3 regions of the Streptomyces sp. NPDC002463 genome follow, and region 1 is predicted to be linked to each of the others. Evidence: riboswitches for the same ligand, from Rfam matches in the RefSeq annotation. Region 1 holds a riboswitch; each other region holds the start of a gene.

Evidence for each region. A riboswitch is a leader RNA that binds a small molecule or an ion and turns the genes downstream of it on or off. The one in region 1 is predicted to bind S-adenosylmethionine.
Region 2: it holds a riboswitch for S-adenosylmethionine, as region 1 does, so the genes downstream of both, ACFYX3_RS40975 (IclR family transcriptional regulator) here and thrC (threonine synthase) in region 1, are expected to answer to the same signal.
Region 3: it holds a riboswitch for S-adenosylmethionine, as region 1 does, so the genes downstream of both, ACFYX3_RS06200 (aminotransferase class V-fold PLP-dependent enzyme) here and thrC (threonine synthase) in region 1, are expected to answer to the same signal.

What each region holds. Positions count from the first base shown of each region.
Region 1 covers NZ_JBIARL010000030.1:24,056-27,324, forward strand. Annotated here, with positions in the region: gene ACFYX3_RS38005 (trehalose-6-phosphate synthase) at 1-697, opposite strand, end outside; gene ACFYX3_RS38010 (glucosyl-3-phosphoglycerate synthase) at 780-1,748, opposite strand; SAM riboswitch class I at 1,898-2,093, shown strand; gene thrC (threonine synthase) at 2,087-3,269, shown strand, end outside.
Region 2 covers NZ_JBIARL010000041.1:34,362-37,630, forward strand. Annotated here, with positions in the region: gene ACFYX3_RS40965 (sensor histidine kinase) at 1-355, shown strand, start outside; gene ACFYX3_RS40970 (response regulator) at 352-1,038, shown strand; SAM riboswitch class I at 1,309-1,450, shown strand; gene ACFYX3_RS40975 (IclR family transcriptional regulator) at 1,640-2,362, shown strand; gene ACFYX3_RS40980 (MFS transporter) at 2,716-3,225, opposite strand.
Region 3 covers NZ_JBIARL010000002.1:231,996-235,264, forward strand. Annotated here, with positions in the region: gene ACFYX3_RS06190 (cytochrome bc complex cytochrome b subunit) at 1-156, shown strand, start outside; gene trpD (anthranilate phosphoribosyltransferase) at 287-1,351, shown strand; SAM riboswitch class IV at 1,439-1,555, shown strand; gene ACFYX3_RS06200 (aminotransferase class V-fold PLP-dependent enzyme) at 1,742-3,139, shown strand; gene ACFYX3_RS06205 (Lrp/AsnC family transcriptional regulator) at 3,209-3,269, opposite strand, start outside.

The DNA of each region.
Region 1 (3,269 bases):
CCCGCAGTTCCTCGCCGTCCACGCCCAGCGGGTACGCCGCGACCCTCGTGCGTCCCAGGTCGCCCGCGCCCTCCTCGAACGCCCTCGCCCAGGCCCGGGTGTGGAAGCCCAGCCGGTCCGCGCCCAGCATGCCCCGGAGGAGTTCCTCGCGGATGTCGGCCGGGAGCATGCCCAGGTATTCCGGGGACGCCCACGGCGTGTGCGTGAAGTGGGCGATGCGCAGGTCCGGGCGGAGGTCGCGGAGCTGCCCGGGCACCAGCGCCAGGTGGTAGTCCTGCACCAGGACCGCCGCCCCCTCCGCCGCCTCCGCCGCCAGCGCCTCCGCGAAGGCGCGGTTGTACGTGCGGTACGACTCCCAGCGGCGGCGGAACCCCGCGTCGAAGACGGGCTCCCGCGGGATGTCGTACAGATGGTGGTGGAGGAACCACAGCACCGAGTTCGCGATGCCGTTGTACGCGTCGGCGTACACGTCCGGGGCGATGTCCAGCATCCGTACGCCCTGCTCGGCGACACCCCGCCGGACCGCTTCCCTGTCGCCCTCGCCGAGCGCCGCGCACACCCAGAGGCTCTCCCGGGTGTCGATGGTGCTCAGGGCCGAGACCAGGCCGCCGCCGCCCCGTCTGGTGTCGAGCGAGCCGTCCTCGCCGAGCGCGTACGAGACCGGGCCCCGGTTGGATGCCACGAGCACAGTAGCCATGTGGCGAACCTAGCCCGTCCCGTAAACGCTCAAACGTACGTATACGAGACGAGCTGATCCGGCCACCCAGCGTCGTCGGGCGTCACGCCACGCGGCGTTGCGCGTACTCCGCGATCTCGGCCATCGGGGGCCGCTCCTCCGTGTCCACCGCGTACGTCCGCGGTTCGAAGCCCTTCTCGCCCCGTTCGAACTGCGTCAGCCTCGGCCGCACCAGGTGACCCCGCGAGAGCCGCAGCTGTGCCGTCCGGTAGATCGCCGCCGCCATCCGGCCGAGCGCCTGCCCGTCCTGGTGCCGGTGCTTGCGCACGCCGACGTCCACCTGTGCGAGCGCGTCCAGGCCCACCGTGTGCAGGGCGTCCACGAGCAGCCCCAGCTCCACTCCGTAACCGACCGGGAAGGGCAGCCGTTCGAGCAGCGAGCGCCGCGCCGCGTACTCGCCGCCCAGCGGCTGCACGAAACCGGCGAGCAGCGGCCAGTGGAGGTTGAGGAGGGGGCGGGCCACCAGTTCCGTGACCCGGCCGCCTTGACCGGGGGTCTTGCCGGAGGCGATCCCATCGAGTTCGGTGCCGAACGGGCGGTCGTACATCGCCTTCACGAAGTCGACGTCCGGGTCCGTGAGCAGCGGGCCCACGATCCCCGTCACGAAGTCCGCCGAGAAGTCCCGCAGGTCCGCGTCCACGAAGCACACGACGTCCCCGCCCGTCACCATCAGTGAGCGCCACAGGACCTCGCCCTTGCCGGGCAGGGCCGGTATTCGGGGGAGGATCGAGTCCCGCGCGACCACCCGCGCCCCGGCCGCGGCCGCCACCTCCGCCGTACGGTCCGTGGAGCCCGAGTCGATCACCACCAGCTCGTCGACGAGCGGCACCGCCTCCGTCATCAGCTCGCGGCGGATCACGGCGACGATGTCCCCGACCGTCGCCTCCTCGTTCAGCGCCGGCAGGACGACGCTGACCTTCGTGTTCCGCTTGGCGGCGAGGATCCGCTCCAGCGGCCGGTCCGTCACGGACCAGGACCGCCGGTCCAGCCAGCGTTCCACCTCTTCCAGCACGTGATCTCCATCTCGCGGTTCGGACGGCCGGTCCAAGCGTCCGGGCCTTCGGTTACAGTCTTGAACAACGCGGATGCCCGATGCACGTCGGGGTGCCGCCCGCGTCGGAGCGCAGGAACGAAAGTCCACCGCGCTTCACAATCGAATACCGCTCATCCAGAGGGGCAGAGGGAAACGGCCCGTTGAAGCCCCGGCAACCCTCCAGTCGGTTACTCGCCCACCCGTCTCCCGGCCACCACCCCTAGTGGTGTCCTGACGGACGCAGCTTGTTTGCGCGAGGTCCCCGGCTAGGGAAGGTGCCAAATCCGTCTCATGGCGAAAAATTCGTCATGGGAAAGATGAGGAGAAAGGGCCTCGCCTCCATGGCTGTACAGACCGCTACCCCCGCGACCACCGTCGACCTCGGTCCCGCTTCCGGGCTCTCCTGTCGCGAATGCGGTGAAGTCTTCCCGCTCGGACCGATCTTCGCCTGCGAGCTCTGCTTCGGACCGCTCGAAGTCGCCTACGACCTTCCCACCGGTGACCCCGAGGCGCTGCGCAAGCAGATCGAGGCCGGCCCCGCCAACATCTGGCGCTACGCCCCGCTGCTGCCCGTCCCCGCCGACGTCGCCGAGAAGCCGAACCTGAACCCCGGTTGGACCAAGCTCGTCCAGGCCGACAACCTCGCCCGCGAGATCGGTGTCGCCCCCGGCAAGCTGTTCGTCAAGGACGACTCCGGCAACCCGACCCACTCCTTCAAGGACCGGGTCGTCGCCCAGGCCATCGAGGCCGCCCGCGCCTTCGGCTTCACCACCCTCTCCTGCTCCTCCACCGGCAACCTGGCCGGCGCCGTCGGCGCCGCCGCCGCCCGCGCCGGCTTCCGCTCCTGCGTGTTCATCCCGCACGACCTGGAGCAGGGCAAGGTCGTCATGGCCGGTGTCTACGGCGGTGACCTCGTCGCCATCGAGGGCAACTACGACGACGTCAACCGCTTCTGCTCGGAGCTCATCGGCGACCCGCTCGGCGAGGGCTGGGGCTTCGTGAACGTCAACCTCCGTCCGTACTACGGCGAGGGCTCCAAGACGCTCGCGTACGAGATCTGCGAGCAGCTCGGCTGGGTCATCCCCGACCAGCTCGTCATCCCGATCGCCTCCGGCTCCCAGCTCACGAAGATCGACAAGGGTCTCCAGGAGCTCATCAAGCTGGGCCTCGTCGAGGACAAGCCGTACAAGATCTTCGGTGCCCAGGCCGAGGGCTGCTCCCCGGTCTCCGTCGCGTTCAAGGCCGGTCACGACGTCGTCCGGCCGCAGAAGCCGAACACGATCGCCAAGTCCCTCGCCATCGGCAACCCGGCCGACGGCCCGTACGTCCTCGACATCGCCCGCCGGACCGGCGGCGCCGTGGAGGACGTGAACGACGAGCAGGTCGTCGAGGCCATCAAGATCCTCGCCCGCACCGAGGGCATCTTCGCGGAGACCGCGGGCGGCGTGACCGTCGGCGTCACCAGGAAGCTCGTCGAGGCCGGTCTGATCGACCCGGACC
Region 2 (3,269 bases), on a different contig from region 1:
CGCGGAGACGACGGCCGACGCCGGGGTACGCGTCGAGGTGTGCTGGCTGGGACGGCGGCGTCCCCTGCATCCGGAGACCGACCTGGCCGCCTTCCGGATCATCCAGGAGTCGGTCACCAACGTGGTGCGCCATTCGGGCAGCGGCCACTGCCGCGTGTCCGTGGAGTACCGCGACGGGGAACTGGCCATCGACGTCGTGGACGACGGGGGACGCGGTGCGGTGCGGACGGGTGGTGCGGGGACCGGTCACGGAATCTCGGGGATGCGCGAGCGGGTCGCCCTGCTGAACGGCCGGTTCAGCGCCGGGTCCAGGCCCGAAGGCGGCTTCAGAGTCACGGCTAGGCTGCCGGCATGACGATCCGTATCGTGCTCGCCGACGACCAGGAACTCGTGCGCACCGGCCTCGCCATGGTCATCGCCGACATCCCGGACCTCGACGTCGTGGGGATGGCCGGCACGGGCGCGGAGGCGGTCGAGCTCGCTGCGGACCTCGGACCCGACGTCGTGGTGATGGACATCCGCATGCCGGGTATGGACGGCATCGAAGCCACCCGGCTCATCACGGAACGATCCGACACGGCGCGCGTCGTCGTCCTGACCACCTTCGACGACGACGACAACGTCTACGCCTCGCTCCGCGCGGGTGCGAGCGGGTTCCTCGTCAAGGACATGGCGCTGGTCGACATCATCGCGGCGATCCGGGTGGTCGCCGCCGGTGACGCGCTGATCGCGCCGAGCGTCACCCGCCGCCTCATCCAGGAGTTCGCCGGACGGCCCCCGGCCTCCGCCGGCCGTCGACCAACCGGACCGTTCCCGTCACGGGGCCGGCAGGTCGACGGCATCACGGGGCGGGAACGCGAGGTACTGACCCTGGTCGGACGCGGCATGTCCAACCACGAGATCGCCGCCGAACTCTTCATCGGCCCCGCCACCGTCAAGACCCATGTGGCCCGGCTCCTGACCAAGCTCGACGCCCGCGACCGGATCCAGCTCGTCATCGCCGCCTACGAAGCGGGCCTGGTGTCGGCGGCCGGCTGAGTCCTGGTCGGACTCGCCGCAGGGGGACTGAATCGTTCGGCGTAACTCCCGATCATGGAGGATGCCCCGAACGATTTACAGTCCCCCGGCCAATTTGGCTGCCTCGTAGCGGGCCGGCACGACCGTCCGGGGTCTCTTGGCCCACCTCGCTCCCGCGATCCCGTCCGGATTCGGTTCGCCCTGCGGCTGTGTCACAGCCGGCCTGATCTGCCGCCCTCCCGGCAGGAAGCCATTGGCAGGTAGCCCCGAAAGTCTTGTATGGTTCCCCGCGAATCATCCAGAGGGGTGGAGGGACCGGCCCTACGAAGCCCCGGCAACTCCCCGATCGACTCGGCGTTCCATGTTCGCGCCGCGCCGTCGGGATCAGTGCCAACTCCGGCCCGCGCCAACGTGGCGCGGGAAAAGATGAGGAGACACGGTGCTCTCTGTGCTGCCTTTCGCCCCGGCTCTGTCCGCCCCGGGCTTTCCGCGTACCCATCTCGTGATCGCCGCGGCATATCGGCCGACCGCTTCGGTCCTTTCCCGCTGATCATCCCTGCCCTCCCCTGGGTGAGGTCACCGCGGGCCTCGGCTCGCGGACCGAGACTGGAGTACCCCCTTCATGGACATTTCGGATATTTCTAGTGGTGTTGGCGTCCTCGACAAGGCCGCAGTGATCCTCGGCGCGCTGGCGTCGGGCCCGGCCACTCTGGCGGGGCTGGTCGCCTCCACCGGCTTGTCGCGGCCCACGGCCCACCGACTCGCCCTCGCACTCGAACGCCACCGCCTGGTCGGCAGGGACCTGCAGGGTCGCTTCGTCCTCGGCCCTCGACTCGGCGAGCTCTCGGCCGCCGCGGGCGAGGACTGCCTGCTGGCCGCGGCCGGCCCGGTTCTCACCTCCCTCCGGGACGCCACCGGCGAGAGTGCGCAGCTCTACCGGCGCCAGGGCGAGATGCGCGTCTGCATCGCCGCCGCCGAGCGGACCTCCGGCCTGCGCGACATCGTGCCGGTGGGGTCCACGCTCCCCCTGAAGGTCGGCTCCGCCGCCCAGGTCCTGCTGGCCTGGGAGGAACCCGAGCGCTTCTACGAAGGTCTGCAGGGTGCTCGCTTCACGGCCACCGCTCTCAGCGGCGTACGGCGCCGGGGCTGGGCCCAGTCGATCGGAGAGCGCGAACCCGGCATGGCCTCCGTCTCGGCACCGGTCCGCAACTCGTCCCACCGTGTCGTGGCCGCCGTCACGGTCACCGGCCCGATCCAACGCCTCACCCGACACCCCGGCGCCCGGCTCGCAAAGGCCGCCGTCGACGCAGCCGACCGCCTCACCGAAGCCGTCTCCCACCCCTGACCCGGCAGCACCACGTGGGGTCCTGGCTCTCCCTGCTGGCGTGCTCAGACTTCCTCGGCCGGATCATCGACGATCTCTGAGCGGTGTATGCCGCGCCGAGGAGGTCCGCACCACTGTCGTGGCCTATATCCCTACCCGGGCGGTGCCCTGGAAGGCCTGTACAGGCTCTCGCTGAACTACGTGGCCGCCTGCAGGAACGGGCATCGGACAGATGTACTCAGGGAGAGCGACGGCGGCGCGGCACCAACGACGATTCTGCGAACCAGCCGGTCACGGGCATGGGCGTTGCCCAACGCCCAAGCCGGAGTGGACGGCCAGGCAGGCAACACCGGGCGGCCGCGCCTGTCGTCAGATCAAGCGGGTTCGGCCGCTGTGGCTTCGGGGATCTCGATCTGCACGCCGCGTGTCTCCTTCAGGCGCAGCAGGTACAGGGTGCTGATGACGCCGAGTGCCGACAGGTACCAGGCGACTCCCATTCCGCCGTAGCGTTCGGCCAGAGGCGGGGCGAGCAGGAGCGGCGCACCGCCGCCAAGGATCCCGGCGAGGTTGTATCCCATACCTGTGCCGGTGTAGCGGTAGCGGGTCTTGAACAGTTCGGGCAGGTATGCGGCGGCGGGGCCGTAGGGGATGCCCAGGGCGATCATCAGAATGCTGACGCCGGCGAAGAAGGACGCTGCGCTGCCCGGCTGCATGATCTGGAAGGCCAGCAGGCCTGCGGCGATACCGAACACGGTTCCTGCGATGAGGACTCGGCGTCGCCCCATGCGGTCGGAGAGGACGGCCGAGGTGATCGTGGTCAGGCCGAACACGAACGCAGTGAGGATGTTGACCAGCAGAATGCTTCTCCGGGTGGCTTCGTCGATGAGAACGGGCCCTGGTCCACTTTCCGTGGAGGCTCACGGATAGT
Region 3 (3,269 bases), on a different contig from region 1:
CCGGCCGTCGACGAGAACGGCGTCGAGCGCAAGATCGGCCGCATGGAGAAGCTCCGGGTCAAGCTCAACAAGGGCTACTACGGCGACGACAGCCAGATCGCCAAGCCCACGGTCGAGGAGTACAAGGAGATCCAGAGCGGCCACGGCCACCACTGATCACCCTGAACACCTGACCTTGTAGGTCGCCACGGCGAGAGCCCCGTCCATTCGATGGACGGGGCTCTTTGCCGTCCCCGGAGGTCGATAGGGTGGGTGTGTATCCGTCACGTGATCATCAGGAGCTGCCATGAGCGCTGCGACCCCCGCTGGAGGACCTACGTCGGCGGGCCGCTCCTGGCCCGTCCTGCTGAACGGCCTCCTCGACGGCAACGATCTGTCCGCCGACGACACCGCCTGGGCGATGGACCTGATCATGAGCGGCGAGGCGACCGACGCCCAGATCGCCGGGTTCATGGTGGCGCTGCGCGCCAAGGGCGAGACCGTCCAGGAGATCACCGGCCTCGTCCGGACCATGTACGCGCACGCCAACACGATCGAGGTGCCGGGACCGGCCGTCGACATCGTCGGCACCGGCGGCGACGGCGCCAAGACCGTCAACATCTCCACGATGGCGTCGATCGTCGTCGCCGGCACGGGCACCAAGGTCGTCAAGCACGGCAACCGCGCCGCGTCCTCCGCCTCCGGCTCCTCCGACGTCCTGGAGAAGCTCGGCATCAACCTGAACCTCACCCCGCGGCGGGTCGCCGAGGTCGCCGAGGAAGCCGGCATCACCATCTGCTTCGCGGTCAAGTTCCACCCCTCGCTGCGGCACGTCGCCGCGGCCCGAGGCCAGCTGGGCATCCGGACGACGTTCAACGTCCTCGGCCCGCTGACCAACCCGGCCAAGGTGCGGGCCCAGGCCGTCGGCGTCGCCGACCCGCGCATGGCGCCGGTCGTCGCCGGGGTCTTCGCCGAGCGCGGCAACTCCGCCCTCGTCTTCCGCGGCGACGACGGCCTCGACGAGCTGACCACCACCTCCACCTCCCGGGTCTGGGTGGTCAAGGACGGCGGCGTCACCGAGGAGCGCTTCGACCCTCGGGACGTCGGCATCGAGCTCGTCCCCCTGGAGGCCCTGCGCGGCGCCGACGCCTCGTACAACGCCGACGTGGCCCGCCGGCTGCTCGCGGGGGAGACCGGTCCGGTACGGGACGCGGTGCTGCTCAACGCGGCGGCGGCGCTCACCGCCCTGGATCCCGGCACGGGCACCCTGGCGGAGCAGCTGAGTGCCGGCATCGCGAAGGCGGCCGAATCGATCGACTCCGGCGCGGCCCGCCGCTCCCTGGAGCGGTGGATCGCCGCCAGCAACGCCTGAGGTCGTATGAACGGAGCATTGCGACCCCGTCCCGGATGCCGGGACGGGGTTGCGGCGTATTGATCGTCTGGCATAAGTTCTGGAACAGGTCATGAGTGACAGCTGCAAGGCCCCGGCCGGCTGTCCGGCAACCCTCCGTCCGTGGCGGGGTGCCCCGGGTGAAGACCAGGCCGTACGAGCAGAAGCCTGCGGCAAGCGCGGACCCCTGCGCCTAACCCTGGGGTCCTTGGTCCTCTAGGGAGCGTTGTCTCGTGAGCAAGCGAATGCGTTAGGGCCCTTTCGGCCCCTCTTCCCCTCTCCACCCGTAGTGCGGCGCAGCCCTTCGCGCGCTGCCGCCCCGCGGGCCCTTTCACGCCTTTTCGCGCCCTTTTTATGCCGGGAGATACCGCCATGTCCGCATGCCCGAACGCCGCCACCGCCACCGTCGACACCGCCGCCGAGTCCGCCGACCCCTGCTGCGCCGCCCCGCTCCCGGTCCTCGGCCGGGACGTGACCGTCCCGCTCGTCACCGGCGGCGAGGTGACCTACGCGGCGCTCGACTACGCGGCCAGCGCGCCGGCCCTCCAGCGGGTCTGGGACGACGTCGCCGCGTACGCCCCCTACTACGGCAGCGTCCACCGCGGCGCCGGGTACCTCTCCCAGCTCTCCACCGACCTCTTCGAGAACAGCCGCGCCACCGTCGCCGAGTTCCTCGACTGCCGCCCCGGCGACCAGGTCGTCTTCACCCGCTCCACCACCGACTCGCTCAACCTGCTCGCCGCCACCATCCCGGCCGACTGCGAGGTCTTCGTCTTCGAGACCGAGCACCACGCCTCGCTGCTGCCCTGGCGCGACGCCCGCGTGACCTACCTCAACGCGCCCCGCACCCCCGCGCAGGCCGTCGAGACCCTGGAGCGCGCCCTCGCCGAACGCGACCCCTACGGCCCCGCCCTCGTCTGCGTGACCGGCGCCTCCAACGTCACCGGCGAGCTGTGGCCGGTGACGGAGCTGGCCGCCGCCGCGCACGCGCACGGCGCCCGGATCGTGCTCGACGCCGCCCAGCTCGCGCCCCACCACCCCGTCTCCGTGCAGGAGTTGGACGTGGACTGGGTCGCCTTCTCCGGGCACAAGCTGTACGCGCCCTTCGGCTCCGGCGTGCTCGCCGGCCGCGCCGACTGGCTGCAGGATTCCGAGCCCTACCTCGCGGGCGGTGGAGCGTCCCGCAAGGTAGCCCGTCGGGCCGACGGTGGTGTGGACGTGGAGTGGCACACCACCGCGGCCCGACATGAAGCCGGTTCGCCGAACGTCATCGGCGTCTACTCGATCGCCTCCGCCTGCAAGGCGCTCACCGAGGCCGGCTTCGACTCCCTCGTCGCCCGCGAGCGGCACCTGATCGCGAAGGTGCGCGAGGGCCTGGCCGAGGTGCCCGAGGTTCGCGTCCTCTCGCTCTTCGGCGACGACGCGCCCCGCGTGGGCGTCATCTCCTTCGTCGTGGAGGGCTGGAACAGCTCCCACTTCGCCGCCGCGCTCTCCGCCGAGTACGGCATCGGCGTCCGCGACGGCCTCTTCTGCGCCCACCCGCTGGTCCGCACCCTGCTCGGCAGCGACCCGCAGGACCCGGGCGAGTGCGGTGCCCCCGAGGCGGCCCCGGGGGAGCGGTCCCTGAACGCCATCCGGGTGAGTTTCGGCGCCGGTACGCCGGACGAGCACGTGGAGCGGTTCGTCGGCGCCGTCAAGGAGCTCGTCCGGGACGGCGCGCAGTGGAAGTACCGCACCGAGGACGGCCGCTGCGTCCCGGACCGCGGCTGATCGCTCACTCGTACGGGTGAAGGGGGCCTCCCGGTCGGGAGGCCCCCTTCGGCCGTGCCACGCGCGGTGTCAGGACTCCAGGCCGATGGCGAACGCCGCCTCCAGGTCGTGCTGGGAGTACGTGCGGAAG